4 regions of the Rahnella variigena genome follow, and region 4 is predicted to be linked to each of the others. Evidence: predicted binding sites of a transcription regulator. Region 4 holds the regulator's gene; each other region holds the start of a gene.
What was found. The regulator PhoB, encoded in region 4, activates phosphate uptake and scavenging genes when phosphate is short. The targets are predictions, from matches to a motif close to CTGTCATAAAACTGNCNNAT.
Positions count from the first base shown of each region.

Region 1: the regulator PhoB is predicted to act here: its motif matches at 1,324-1,343, upstream of rpoH (RNA polymerase sigma factor RpoH).
Region 2: the regulator PhoB is predicted to act here: its motif matches at 2,006-2,025, upstream of phnC (phosphonate ABC transporter ATP-binding protein).
Region 3: the regulator PhoB is predicted to act here: its motif matches at 1,466-1,485, upstream of serA (phosphoglycerate dehydrogenase).

Region 1 covers NZ_NSDJ01000001.1:975,275-978,451, forward strand. Annotated here, with positions in the region: gene ftsE (cell division ATP-binding protein FtsE) at 1-203, shown strand, start outside; gene ftsX (permease-like cell division protein FtsX) at 203-1,183, shown strand; gene rpoH (RNA polymerase sigma factor RpoH) at 1,502-2,359, shown strand; gene CKQ54_RS04535 (IclR family transcriptional regulator) at 2,616-3,177, shown strand, end outside.
Region 2 covers NZ_NSDJ01000001.1:2,221,135-2,224,311, forward strand. Annotated here, with positions in the region: gene CKQ54_RS10270 (Yip1 family protein) at 1-28, shown strand, start outside; gene dld (D-lactate dehydrogenase) at 168-1,859, opposite strand; gene phnC (phosphonate ABC transporter ATP-binding protein) at 2,066-2,902, shown strand; gene phnD (phosphonate ABC transporter substrate-binding protein) at 2,971-3,177, shown strand, end outside.
Region 3 covers NZ_NSDJ01000001.1:1,750,138-1,753,314, reverse strand. Annotated here, with positions in the region: gene serA (phosphoglycerate dehydrogenase) at 1-1,201, opposite strand, end outside; gene rpiA (ribose-5-phosphate isomerase RpiA) at 1,540-2,202, opposite strand; gene CKQ54_RS07990 (LysR family transcriptional regulator ArgP) at 2,430-3,177, shown strand, end outside.
Region 4 covers NZ_NSDJ01000001.1:1,866,386-1,869,562, reverse strand. Annotated here, with positions in the region: gene phoR (phosphate regulon sensor histidine kinase PhoR) at 1-1,127, opposite strand, end outside; gene phoB (phosphate response regulator transcription factor PhoB) at 1,150-1,839, opposite strand; gene sbcD (exonuclease subunit SbcD) at 2,078-3,177, shown strand, end outside.

The DNA of each region.
Region 1 (3,177 bases), 890 kb from region 4:
ACAAGCCTGCGGTGCTGCTGGCGGATGAACCGACCGGTAACCTCGATGGCGAATTGTCGGAAGGCATTTTGCGTCTGTTCGAAGAATTTAACCGCGTCGGCGTCACCGTCCTGATGGCGACGCATGATGTGGGTCTGATTGCCCGTCGTAATTACCGCACGCTGACGCTGAGTCAGGGGCGTATGTCGGGAGGGGTGTACTAATGGCGAACAGTCCGAACCCGGCGAAAACTGCAAAAAGCGCCCGCGCTGCAAAAAGCAAAGCGTTGCAGGGTGGCTGGCGCGAACAGTGGCGTTATGCGTGGATGAACGCGCTGGCTGACATGCTGCGTCAGCCGCTGGCAACACTGCTCACGGTGATGGTCATCGCGATTTCCCTGACGCTGCCGAGTGTCTGTTATCTGGTGTGGAAAAACGTCAGTACCGCGGCTGAACAGTGGTATCCGACGCCGCAGCTGACCGTGTATCTCGACAAAGCGCTGGATGATGACGCCGCAGAAAACGTGGTGAAAACCCTCAAAACCGAAGCGGGCGTAGATAAAGTTAATTATCTGTCCCGTGAAGAAGCGATGGGCGAGTTCCGCAACTGGTCTGGCTTTGGCGGCGCAATGGACATGCTGGAGCAAAACCCGCTGCCAGCGGTGGCTATCATCACGCCTAAAATGAATTTCCAGGATTCTGCGACACTCAACACCTTGCGCGACCGCGTGGCGGCCGTACATGGCGTGGATGAAGTGCGTATGGATGACAGCTGGTTTGCCCGTCTTGCGGCGCTGACCGGTCTGGTCGGGCAGATTGCGGCGATGATCGGCGTGCTGATGGTGATCGCCGTCTTCCTGGTTATTGGTAACAGTGTGCGACTGAGCATCTTCAGCCGACGCGATACCATCAACGTCATGAAGCTGATTGGCGCGACCGACGGGTTCATTCTCAGACCGTTCCTGAACGGCGGCGCGATGCTCGGTTTCACTGGCGCATTGTTGTCGCTGATCCTCTCGGAAGTGCTGGTGCTGCGCCTTGAGAGCGTAGTGACCCAGGTGGCGCAGGTGTTCGGTACCACCTTTGACCTGCACGGTTTGGGCTGGGATGAAAGCCTGCTGCTGCTGATCGTGTCCGCGATGATTGGCTGGATTGCAGCCTGGCTGGCGACGGTTCAACATTTACGGCGATTTACACCACAGTAGCGATAATTTGCTATAATGTTCCCCTGCTGCTCAGTCTTTGTGTACAGGGGAACAGCCGATTCTTGCTATATCGTCCCATCATTTTCCTGCTTCCCCTGCAATGGCACAAATTCACTATCCAATAGTCAGTGTGTCACATACAGTCATCAGACTGTTGAATCTGTCCGTGAACTTTATGTAAAATTCGTGGTCGTAGAGCAGCGAATATGAAGGGCTCGGCGTTGCTTTGTTGTCGCCCCTTAAGGCCAGCAACGTAGCGGTATCATCCCGCAGCAACGTGGTATAAAACCTGCATTACGTCATACATGAGAGGCTTGAATGACCAAAGAAATGCGCACTTTAGCATTAGTACCCCAAGGTAGCCTGGAAGCCTATGTTCGGGCCGCCAATGCCTATCCTATGCTCACCGCAGAGGAAGAACGGGCGCTGGCTGAACGGCTGCATTACGACGGTGACCTGGAAGCAGCGAAAGAGCTGATCCTGTCTCACCTGCGCTTTGTTGCTCACATTGCCCGCAACTATTCAGGTTACGGTTTGCCACAGGCAGACCTTATCCAGGAAGGGAATATCGGCCTGATGAAAGCGGTTCGCCGTTTTAATCCGGAAGTCGGTGTGCGTCTGGTGTCCTTTGCCGTGCATTGGATCAAAGCAGAAATTCACGAATATGTGCTGCGTAACTGGCGCATCGTGAAAGTCGCCACCACTAAAGCGCAGCGTAAGCTGTTCTTTAACCTGCGTAAAAACAAACAGCGTCTGGGCTGGTTCAGCCACGACGAAGTAGAGCACGTTGCCCGCGAACTGGGTGTAACCAGCAAAGATGTGCTGGAAATGGAATCACGCATGGCCGCACAGGACATGACGTTTGATCCGACCCCGGACGATGAACCACGCGACGGCGCTGCGATGGCACCGATGCTGTATCTGCAAGACAAGAGTTCTGACTTTGCAGAAACCATCGAAGAAGATAACTGGGATCAGGACGCGACAGACAAACTTTCCTCTGCAATGGAAGGTCTGGATGAGCGCAGCCAGGATATCATTCGTGCCCGCTGGTTAGACGACGAAAACAAATCGACTCTGCAGGAGCTTGCCGATAAATACGGTGTATCCGCAGAACGTGTTCGTCAGCTGGAAAAGAACGCGATGAAAAAACTGCGTGTGGCAATCGAAGCCTGATAAACGCAGTTTCCGAAGTGAAAAAGCGACCTTTATGGTCGCTTTTTTTATGCCTGAAATTCCCCTCTGAACGCCCCTGTTAATTCCAGCATACTGGAATTACTCTGAATATTTTCCCTTCTAAATCATCTGGTTATTCCAGTATGTTGGAATATTCAACTTTATAGAGAACTCAATCACAGAGGATCACAAGCGTCCTGTCGTCTGCTCATTTTTGCCTCTATAACTTGTCCATCTCAACAGAATGGATTCCAGCATGATGGAATTAATCGCTAAATCAAAAGTTCCGGCACTGACGCGCGCCGTCGCCATTCTCGACATCATTTTCCGGCAGGGACAGTGCAACGCGAACCAGCTGGTCAGTGAACTGGGGATGCCCAAAAGCACCGTGTATCTGCTGCTGGAGGAACTGAAAAATCAGCGTTTAGTTACCCAGTCTAATTCCGGTAACTACCGCCTCGGGCTCAGATTGCTGGAGCTGGGCAGTCAGGTTTCCCGCCAGCTCGATTTGCGCAATGTCGCACTCCCGCATCTGAAAGCACTGATGCACGACACCGGGCTGCTCTGCCATCTCGGCGTGCTGGACGGGGATACGCCGATTTATCTGATCAAAGTCGAAAGCCAGTCGAATATTCAGGTTCGCACCTGGGAAGGAAAACGCCTGTCTCTGTGCCGCTCTTCGCTGGGCAAATGCCTGCTGACCTGGTGCGGTCGTGAACGTCAGGACGCACTGATTGCTGCACTGGAATTCAGCCCGGTATTGCCCAACTCGCTGACCAGTGCTCAGCAGCTGCGCACGGCGTTACAGCAAATCCATC
Region 2 (3,177 bases), 350 kb from region 4:
GTGGGGTTACGGAACACAATTATTCTAACGTAATGGCTATCTTACTTGCCATTTTGCCCCCGGGCAGTGCTCGGCTTCCTCACGTACTTTATGTACGCTGCAGAGCCGCCGCGCTGTCCGGGAACAAACTGCCTGCGCCGACTACGCCATTTGCCTTTTGAAGGACATTATTCCTGCCAGTTTTTCATCTTACTGGTTTTCCCGATCCCCGGATTGAAGCTGTTGGTCGGGTCGGCCTGCCGGTAGAACTCTTTCAGATGCGGTTTTGCCAGATACAGATGTCCGACGTTATGCTCTGCCGGATATTCCGCGCCTTTGGCGTCGAGCAATTCAAGCATCCGGTGTTTCAGTGCCTTGCTGTTCGCGCCTTTTTTGACGATGTAATCCTGATGGAAAACGTGGCACATGAAATGGCCGTAATACAGTTTTGCCACCAGCTGATTGTCGATATCTTCCGGCAATGTTTCGAACCAGTCGCGGTCATTACGGCGCAGTGCAATATCCAGCGCCAGAATATCCTCCACTTCTTTTTCATGTACCGCGTGATAACGCACCGCAGCACCTGCAGCGGCGAAACGGTGCAGGAAAGCTTTTTTGCCTTCGTCAGCCGAGCAGATAAAGAAATCACCCTGACCATCACTGAAGAAACGCGTCAGAAATGTACGTGCCTCATCAATTCCAGGGCCGGACATTTTCAGCAGTAAGTGATGTTCAAACCGGTCACGGTACTGCTTCATGCGAGGTGGAAGGTGATTCGGCAGGGCTTTGCTCAGGCATTGCATTACGCGGTCGCTGAAGTTTTTCGGCAGGAAAGGGACTTTACTGGCATGCGCATCAAATTTCCCTTTCGCGGTAAACATGTCCGGCATTTTGTCGGTACCAAGCTTATCGATCATCATGAAAGTGTCTTTGCCGTAGACTTCAGTGATATCGAAAATATCGCGATGCATGTATTCACCGGCCACCGGCAGGTTCGCAAAATCACGCAGGATCTGACGGCGTAATTCAGTCAGCACTGCCGTGTCATTGGTGCCAATATAAAATACCTGCTGCTGAGTTTCAGCCGGAAAAGTATCCAGACGCACGGCGAACACGGCCAGTTTTCCCGCACAACCCGAGGCTTCAAACAGACGCCGCTCATCGGCATTAAAACGCGATGGCGTATCAGCGTCCACTTCACGCACCCGCGCAGCATAATCATGGTCAGATGCCAGACGCTGATCGTGCAGTATGTCACTTTCCAGATAATCAGCTTTTTCCAGACGCGTCAGTATTTCTTCCGGCGTTTCGCCAAGATTAATACCCAGATGGTTAATCAGACGTAATTCACCCTGTGCGTCGATCTGCGCATAAAGCGCCATTTCGGTATAGGCCGGACCGCGTTTCACCAGCGATCCGCCGGAGTTGTTGCAAATCCCTCCGACAACCGATGCACCGATGCACGACGAGCCAATTACCGAATGCGGTTCACGGTTATAAGGTTTGAGGATTTTCTCCAGCTTATAGAGCGTACTGCCGGGGAAGCCGATTACCTGATGGCCACCGTCGAGCAACTGAATTTGATCAAGTTTGAGGGTACTGAAAATGACGATATCGCGGTCATAATCATCACCGCTGGGCGTTGAGCCTTCGGTCAGCCCGGTATTAGCGGCCTGCATAATGACAATCTTATCGGCGGCGATACAGGCTTTGAGCAATTGCCATTGTTGCAGCAGCGTTTGGGGAAATACCACGGCCAGTGCTTTGCCGCCACCTGAACGAAATCCTTTGCGGTAGCGCTCAGTGTTGCTGTCTCCGGTCAGAACATGACGGCTGCCAGCAATCTCTTTGAGCGTGGCGATGAGTGACTGATTATCCATTTCATCTTCCTTTTTAAATGCGTTGCCATCTAATCATAGACTTAAATGATACTTATTAAGTTAAACCCCATTCGGGATATCCGTTAGGTAATTTCACTTAATCTGTTGCATTTTTGTCATGTGCTGTCCATTAAATCGTCATTGATGTGTCATATAACTCGCGCTTAATGAACGCCAGATTATGAAAGCAACCGAGAGACAGCATCATGGCGCAAGCTCAACTTAAGCTGGCACAGGCTGAATATCCTCAGGCCGGGCCACAGCATTTGAACAAAGTTCTGGACGTGAAAGGCCTGGTGAAATCTTATAAATCAGGTCAGCGCGTCCTGAATGACATCAATTTTGATCTGCACGCGGGTGAGTTCGTGGCGGTGATTGGCCGGTCCGGCGCAGGTAAATCCACTCTGTTACACGTACTCAACGGTACCATTCCGCTTACCGATGGCAGCGTAGTGTGTCATTACGAAAATGGTGAACAACAGCAATTGGCCGGGCTGACCGGCAAAGCGTTGCGTCGCTGGCGCTCGGGTTGCGGGATGATTTTCCAGGATTTTTGTCTGGTTCCTCGTCTGGATGTGCTGACTAACGTGTTGCTGGGCCGTCTGAGTCATACCTCAACATTCAAATCTTTCTTCAACCAGTTTGACGACGAAGACCGTGCCCGCGCGATTTCTCTGCTCGAGTGGCTGCATATGCTGCCGCATGCGTTGCAGCGTGCTGAAAATCTCTCCGGTGGTCAGATGCAACGTGTGGCGATTTGTCGTGCCCTGATGCAGAACCCGAAAATTCTGCTGGCCGATGAACCTGTTGCGTCGCTGGATCCGAAAAATACGTTGCGCATCATGAATGCGCTGAAAAAAGTCAGTGAAGAAAATATAGCCGTGATGGTCAACCTGCACTCGGTCGAACTGGTGAAAGATTATTGCACCCGGGTTATCGGTATCGCTAAAGGGCAAATTATTTTCGACGGTCATCCGGATCAGTTAACTGACGGTATTTTGCAACAGTTATACGGTGAAGAACACGAAGCCATAAACAGTTAAACAATAACGTTATTTATTTTGCAGTGCTTATTTCTACTTTCTCTCAATCTACACAAGGTCATCAATACATGAAGAAGTTATTACGTCTGGCAGTTTTCGTAGCAGGTTCTTTTACCGCGATGCACAGCATGGCAGAAGATGCGCCTAAAGAATTGAATTTGGGTATTCTGGGCGGTCAGAATGCCACTCAGCAAATCGGCGATAATCAGTGTGTAAAAGATTTCTTCGATAAAGAATTAAACGTGGATACCAAACTGCGTAATTCCTCTGATTAC
Region 3 (3,177 bases), 120 kb from region 4:
CCTTCATCAGTTGCAGCGCAGTGGTCAGCGTGTTGATATCCGTTTCTGCATCAATCACCACATAACCGATTTCAGGGCTGGTTTGCAGGTACTGCGCAGCAATGTTGATACCCTGTTCCGCAAAAATCTGGTTGATGCTGGTCAGCACACCCGGACGATTTTCGTGGATATGCAGCAGACGGCTGGCTTTCTCGGTGTGTGCCGGCAGAGAAGCTTCAGGGAAGTTAACCGCTGACAGTGTTGAACCATTGTCAGAGTACTTCGCCAGTTTGCCTGCGACTTCCAGACCAATACCTTCCTGCGCTTCCATCGTCGAACCGCCGATGTGCGGCGTCAGCAATACGTTGTCGAATTCACACAGCGGAGAATTGAACGGGTCGCTGTTAGTCGCCGGTTCTTCCGGGAAGACGTCGATAGCCGCACCGGAAAGATGTTTGTTACGCAGCGCATTGCACAGCGCAGGGATGTCGATGACCGTACCGCGTGAGGCGTTGATCAGCAGTGCGCCCGGCTTCATCTGCGCCAGCTGCACTTCAGAAATCATGTCTTTGGTTCCGGCTGTTTCCGGCACATGCAGCGTGACGACGTCGCTGGTATTGAGCAATTCTTCCAGTGTGGCAATCGGCTGCGCGTTGCCCAAAGGCAGCTTGCTTTCAATGTCATAATAGAAGACGCGCATCCCCAGGCTTTCCGCCAGAATCCCCAGCTGCGTACCAATGTGGCCGTAACCGATGATACCCAGACGTTTACCGCGCGCTTCAAACGAGCCGACAGCCAGTTTGTTCCAGATACCGCGGTGCGCCTTGGCGTTAGCTTCAGGAATGCCACGCATCATCAGCAGCATTTCGCCCAGCACCATTTCGGCAACCGAACGGGTATTGGAGAACGGTGCGTTGAAGACCGGAATACCGCGACGGGTCGCCGCTTTCAGATCCACCTGATTAGTCCCGATACAGAAACACCCAACAGCCACCAGTTTTTCGGCTGCCTGGAACACTTCTTCAGTCAGCTGAGTACGCGATCGGAGTCCAACAAAGTGCGCATCACGGATCGATTCTTTCAGCGACTCCGTATCTAAAGCACCTTTGTGAAATTCAATATTGGTGTAGCCCGCGGCACGGAGTGTATCAACCGCACTTTGGTGGACGCCTTCCACTAACAAAAATTTAATCTTGTCTTTCTCAAGTGATACTTTTGCCATTTCCCGACCCTATATTTTTCTGGCTGAAATCGAACTGCTAGGTGACTGCTCACAGTCAACATAACAAAAAATCCGCCATCATCAATACAAACGATTGCCTGACAGGCAGCAGAAGGCTCACCTCGCCAGAGGGTTTTCAGCATTTCATGCTGGTTAGATTTTATGGAGCCAGACGTTCAGGAGGAGAATTTCAGGAATGTGACATAAGTCACCAAATTAAGGCTTTTGAAGAAAAGATGATTCAGCCAGAAAATTATCATCTTCATAACATTGTGTTATGACAGGAGTGTGTCTGGCTGCTTTTATCTGAGCAGCCAGATCTTCTGCTTATCGCTGGATTATTTCAGCTTAACAGTTTTAACGCCTTCAGAAGTGCCGACCAGCGCCACGTCAGCACCACGGTTAGCAAACAGGCCGACGGTCACGACACCGGCGATCCCGTTGATCTTATTTTCCAGCGCGATGGCATCTATAATGCTCAGGTTATGCACGTCGAGGATCACGTTGCCGTTGTCGGTCAGGACATTCTGACGGTACTCCGGCAGACCGCCGAGTTTCACCAGTTCACGCGCAACATAAGAGCGCGCCATCGGGATCACTTCTACCGGCAGCGGGAATTTACCCAGCACATCAACCTGCTTGGAAGCATCCACGATACAGATGAATTTTTTGGCAATCGCCGCAATGATTTTTTCGCGGGTCAGCGCTGCACCGCCGCCTTTGATCATCTGCATTGCGCCGTTGATTTCATCCGCGCCATCAACATACACATCCAGCGAGTCCACTTCATTGCTGTCGAAAACGTGGATGCCTAAGCTTTTCAGTTTTGCGGTAGAGGCGTCGGAGCTGGAAACCGCGCCTTCAATCTGGCCTTTGATGGAACCCAGTGCGTCAATGAAATGTGCGGCGGTGGATCCGGTACCGACACCGACAATGGTGCCCGGCGTGACGTAATCCAGTGCGGCCCAGCCGACTGCTTTTTTCAATTCTTCCTGCGTCATAATGGCTTCTCTGTCTGATAACACGAAAGTGGCGTGAATGCTTCGATGTAACGAATAGTGCCGGTGATTATAAAGCATGTCCCGCCAATATGGATAAACATCACCGCAGCCAGATCACACTTATTAAGTGCAATTGTGCAGCAAACACAAAGATTTTCCTCACCACAAATCCTGACAATCTGTGGCATAGTGTTCGGATAAAATTAAATCTAAGGGACAGAACTCCGATGAAACGCCCGGACTATAGAACGCTGCAGGCACTGGACGCGGTGATCCGCGAGCGCGGTTTTGAGCGCGCCGCACAGAAGCTTTGCATCACTCAATCGGCGGTCTCTCAGCGCATTAAACAACTGGAAAATTTGTTCGGCCAGCCTTTGCTGGTGCGTACCGTGCCGCCTCGTCCGACCGAGCAGGGTCAGAAATTACTGGCATTACTGCATCAGGTGGAATTGCTGGAAGAAGAGTGGCTGGGCAGTGACAGCAATAATGAAAGCAACGATACGCCGCTGCTGCTTTCACTGGCGGTGAACGCCGACAGTCTGGCGACCTGGCTGTTACCGGCGCTGAAATCGGTACTGGTCGATTCGCCTATCCGTCTGAATTTGCAGGTGGAAGATGAAACGCGCACGCAGGAACGTCTGCGTCGCGGTGAAGTGGTCGGTGCGGTGAGTATTCAGCCACAGCCGCTGCCGAGTTGTCTTGTGGATCAGCTGGGTGCCCTCGACTATTTGTTTGTCGGTTCCAGGCCCTTTGCGGATCGCTATTTCCCGAACGGCGTCACCCGCTCCGCTTTGCTGAAAGCGCCTGCAGTGGCGTTTGACCATCTGGACGATATGCATCAGGCGTTCCTGCAACAGAACTTCGATTTGTCGCCGGGCAGCGTGCCGTGCCACATCGTTAACTCGTCGGAAGCCTTTGTGCAGCTGGCCCGTCAGGGCACCACCTGCTGTATGATCCCGCATCTGCAAATCGAGA
Region 4 (3,177 bases):
ACCCGGTAGAAACGTTCAGTCAGACGCGGCAGGTGTTGCGGCGCAATGCCCGGCCCGTTATCACTGATCTGGAACTGCGCGCCATGCGGCGTTTGTTGCCAGCTGACTTCTATCCGCGTCCCCGCCGGGGTGTGGTTGACGGCGTTGTACACCAGATTCGACACCGCGCTGCGTAACTGATCTTCATTGCCAAAGACCTTCAGTTTCTCGTTTACACGGAACACCACTTCGTGACGGCCACCGCTTAAAGATTGCACTTCGCGCTCCAGCATGCCGAGCATCACCGGAATATCGACTTTCTCCTGCATATCGATATTTGCTGATGCTTCGATTTTTGACAGTGTCAGCAGTTGCTTGACCAGCCCGTCCATGCGCCGCGTCTGTTCCTGCATGGTGTCCAGCGCTTTGGTACGAAACGGCTCTTCCAGTTTGGCGTCTTCCATCATTTCCAGATATCCCTGCAATACAGTCAGCGGGGTTCTCAGTTCATGACTAACGTTAGCGAAGAAGTTACGACGCGCACCTTCGAGCTGACGCATCTGCGTAACATCACGCGCCACCATCAGCAGTTGCCCTTCGGAATAAGGCATCACGCGAAACTCGACGTAATGCTCGTTATTGAGTTGCAAATTCAGGGCACGGCTGAAATCACGGGTCTGGATCCAGGTACGAAACTCGGGATAACGCAGCAGGTTAAAGATGTGTTGTCCGTTATCCTCCGGCCAGCGGAAACCGAGCAAATCTTGCGCCAGTCCGTTACACCAGAAAATATTGCCCTCTTCCGTCGTCAATACCACCGCATCGGGTAATGATTCGGCACCGCTGCGGAAACGTTTGATGAGCTGACCTAATTCACGACGGCGACGGCGGTTACGCATCTGCATCTGGTTCAGCCCGTAAAACAGAGGCTCCCAGCTCCAGCGGCCATTCGGCGGGGTTATGCTGCGGTCAAGCCACAGCCAGTGAGAGAGTTTGAGCTGGTTGTAATAATTCCAGCCCAGCGCCGCCAGCAGCGACGCAAAGAGGAGCCAGCCGAAATGGCCGACGAAGATACCGAGGATTAACGCGGGCAGGCAAAAGAGAAAGAATTCACCGGCCAATCGTTTCCATGACAAACGTTCTAGCACACAGATTCTCCGCTGTGGGGACTCAATAACGCGTTGAAAAACGGTATCCGGTTCCACGAACAGTCTGGATCATTCTGTCATGTCCACTGGTTTCCAGCGCTTTACGTAAACGACGAATATGCACGTCTACCGTGCGATCTTCCACATAAACGTTAGTGCCCCAGACGTTATTGAGCAACTGTTCGCGGCTGTAAACACGTTCGGAGTGGGTCATAAAGAAGTGCAATAATTTAAATTCGGTCGGCCCCATATCGAGCGCCTGCTCGTTGGCCATCACACGGTGAGACGACGGATCCAGGCTTAAACCCTGCATGTCGATCACTTCTTCCACCGCCATTGGCGAGATGCGGCGCATCACGGCTTTAATACGTGCAACCAGTTCTTTTGGAGAAAACGGTTTGGTGATGTAATCATCGGCACCGACTTCCAGGCCGCGCACCCTGTCTTCTTCTTCACCGCGGGCGGTCAGCATCATCACCGGAATTTCGCGGGTCAGTGCTTCACGTTTGAGATGTTTGATAAACTGAATACCGGAACCGCCGGGTAACATCCAGTCGAGCAGGATAAGTTCAGGGTAAGGTTCTACCAGCTGGCCAACGGCTGAATCAAAATCTTCAGCTTCTACTGCCTGATAGCCATTCTGTTCCAGTACAAAACACACCATTTCACGGATTGGAGCTTCGTCTTCAACCACCAATATACGTCTTGCCATCGTAGGTCCTGCCAATAGGTTAGCGATCTTTTATTTGATTGCGGGCGCCATTATGCGTCAGTTTTGTGACAGATTTATGAATAGAAAGGATGGTTCATTACAGTCAAATATGACAGATACATTTCTTCTATTCAGCTGCCATCTCGCTGAAATTGGTCCGATTTATCGGGGACAGCGTCCCCCGCCGACGTTTATACTTTGCCCCATTGTCGTCATCCAGGATCCATACGGGAGTCTCATGCGCCTGATCCACACGTCAGACTGGCACCTCGGCCAGTACTTTTTCACCAAAAGCCGCGCCGCCGAACATCAGGCATTTTTGCGCTGGCTGACCGGTCAGGTGCAGCAACATCAGGTAGATGCCGTGATTGTGGCAGGCGATATATTCGATACCGGTTCGCCACCCAGCTATGCCCGCGAGCTTTACAATCGCTTCGTCGTCGAGTTGCAACAAACCGGCTGTCAGCTGGTGGTGCTGGCCGGAAATCACGATTCTGTCGCGACATTAAATGAATCACGTGAGCTGCTTTCCTGCCTGAATACGCGGGTGATTGCGACCGTCGGCGAAAACCTCTCTGAACAGATTTTAGTGCTCAACCAGCGTGACGGAAAACCGGGCGCGGTACTTTGCGCTATTCCGTTTTTACGTCCGCGGGATTTGCTCGCCAGTCAGGCGGGACAATCCGGCAGCGACAAACAGCTGGCATTACAGGAAGCCATCGCCACGCATTATGACGCGTTGTGGCAGGCCGCGCAGACCAAACGCGACGAACTCGGCGTTTCGCTACCGATCATTGCTACCGGCCATCTGACCACGGTTGGCGTCAGCACCTCCGATTCCGTGCGCGACATCTATATCGGCACACTCGATGCCTTCCCGGCGCAGGCGTTTCCGCCGGTCGATTACGTGGCACTTGGTCATATTCACCGCGCACAGTGCGTCGCCAAAACCGAACATATCCGTTACAGCGGTTCGCCGATTGCACTGAGTTTTGACGAACTGAGTAAAGCCAAAAGTGTGTACTTACTCGATTTCGACGGCGCGACGCTCAACGCCATCGACACGCTGGAAATTCCCGTTTTCCAGCCGATGCAGATAATCAAAGGCTCGCTGGCAGAAATCGAAAAACAACTGGCGCAGTTCGAAGGCGGCGATCCGGCCAAACCGGCCTGGCTGGATATTGAAGTCGCCACGCAAGATTATCTCAGTGATATTCAGCGCCGCATTCAGGCGCTGACGGAAGATCTGCCGGTAGAAGTGGTGCTTTTACGCCGCAGTAAAGAACAGCGTATCAACAGCATTGAGCAACAGGAGAAAGAGACACTCAGCGAACTGAG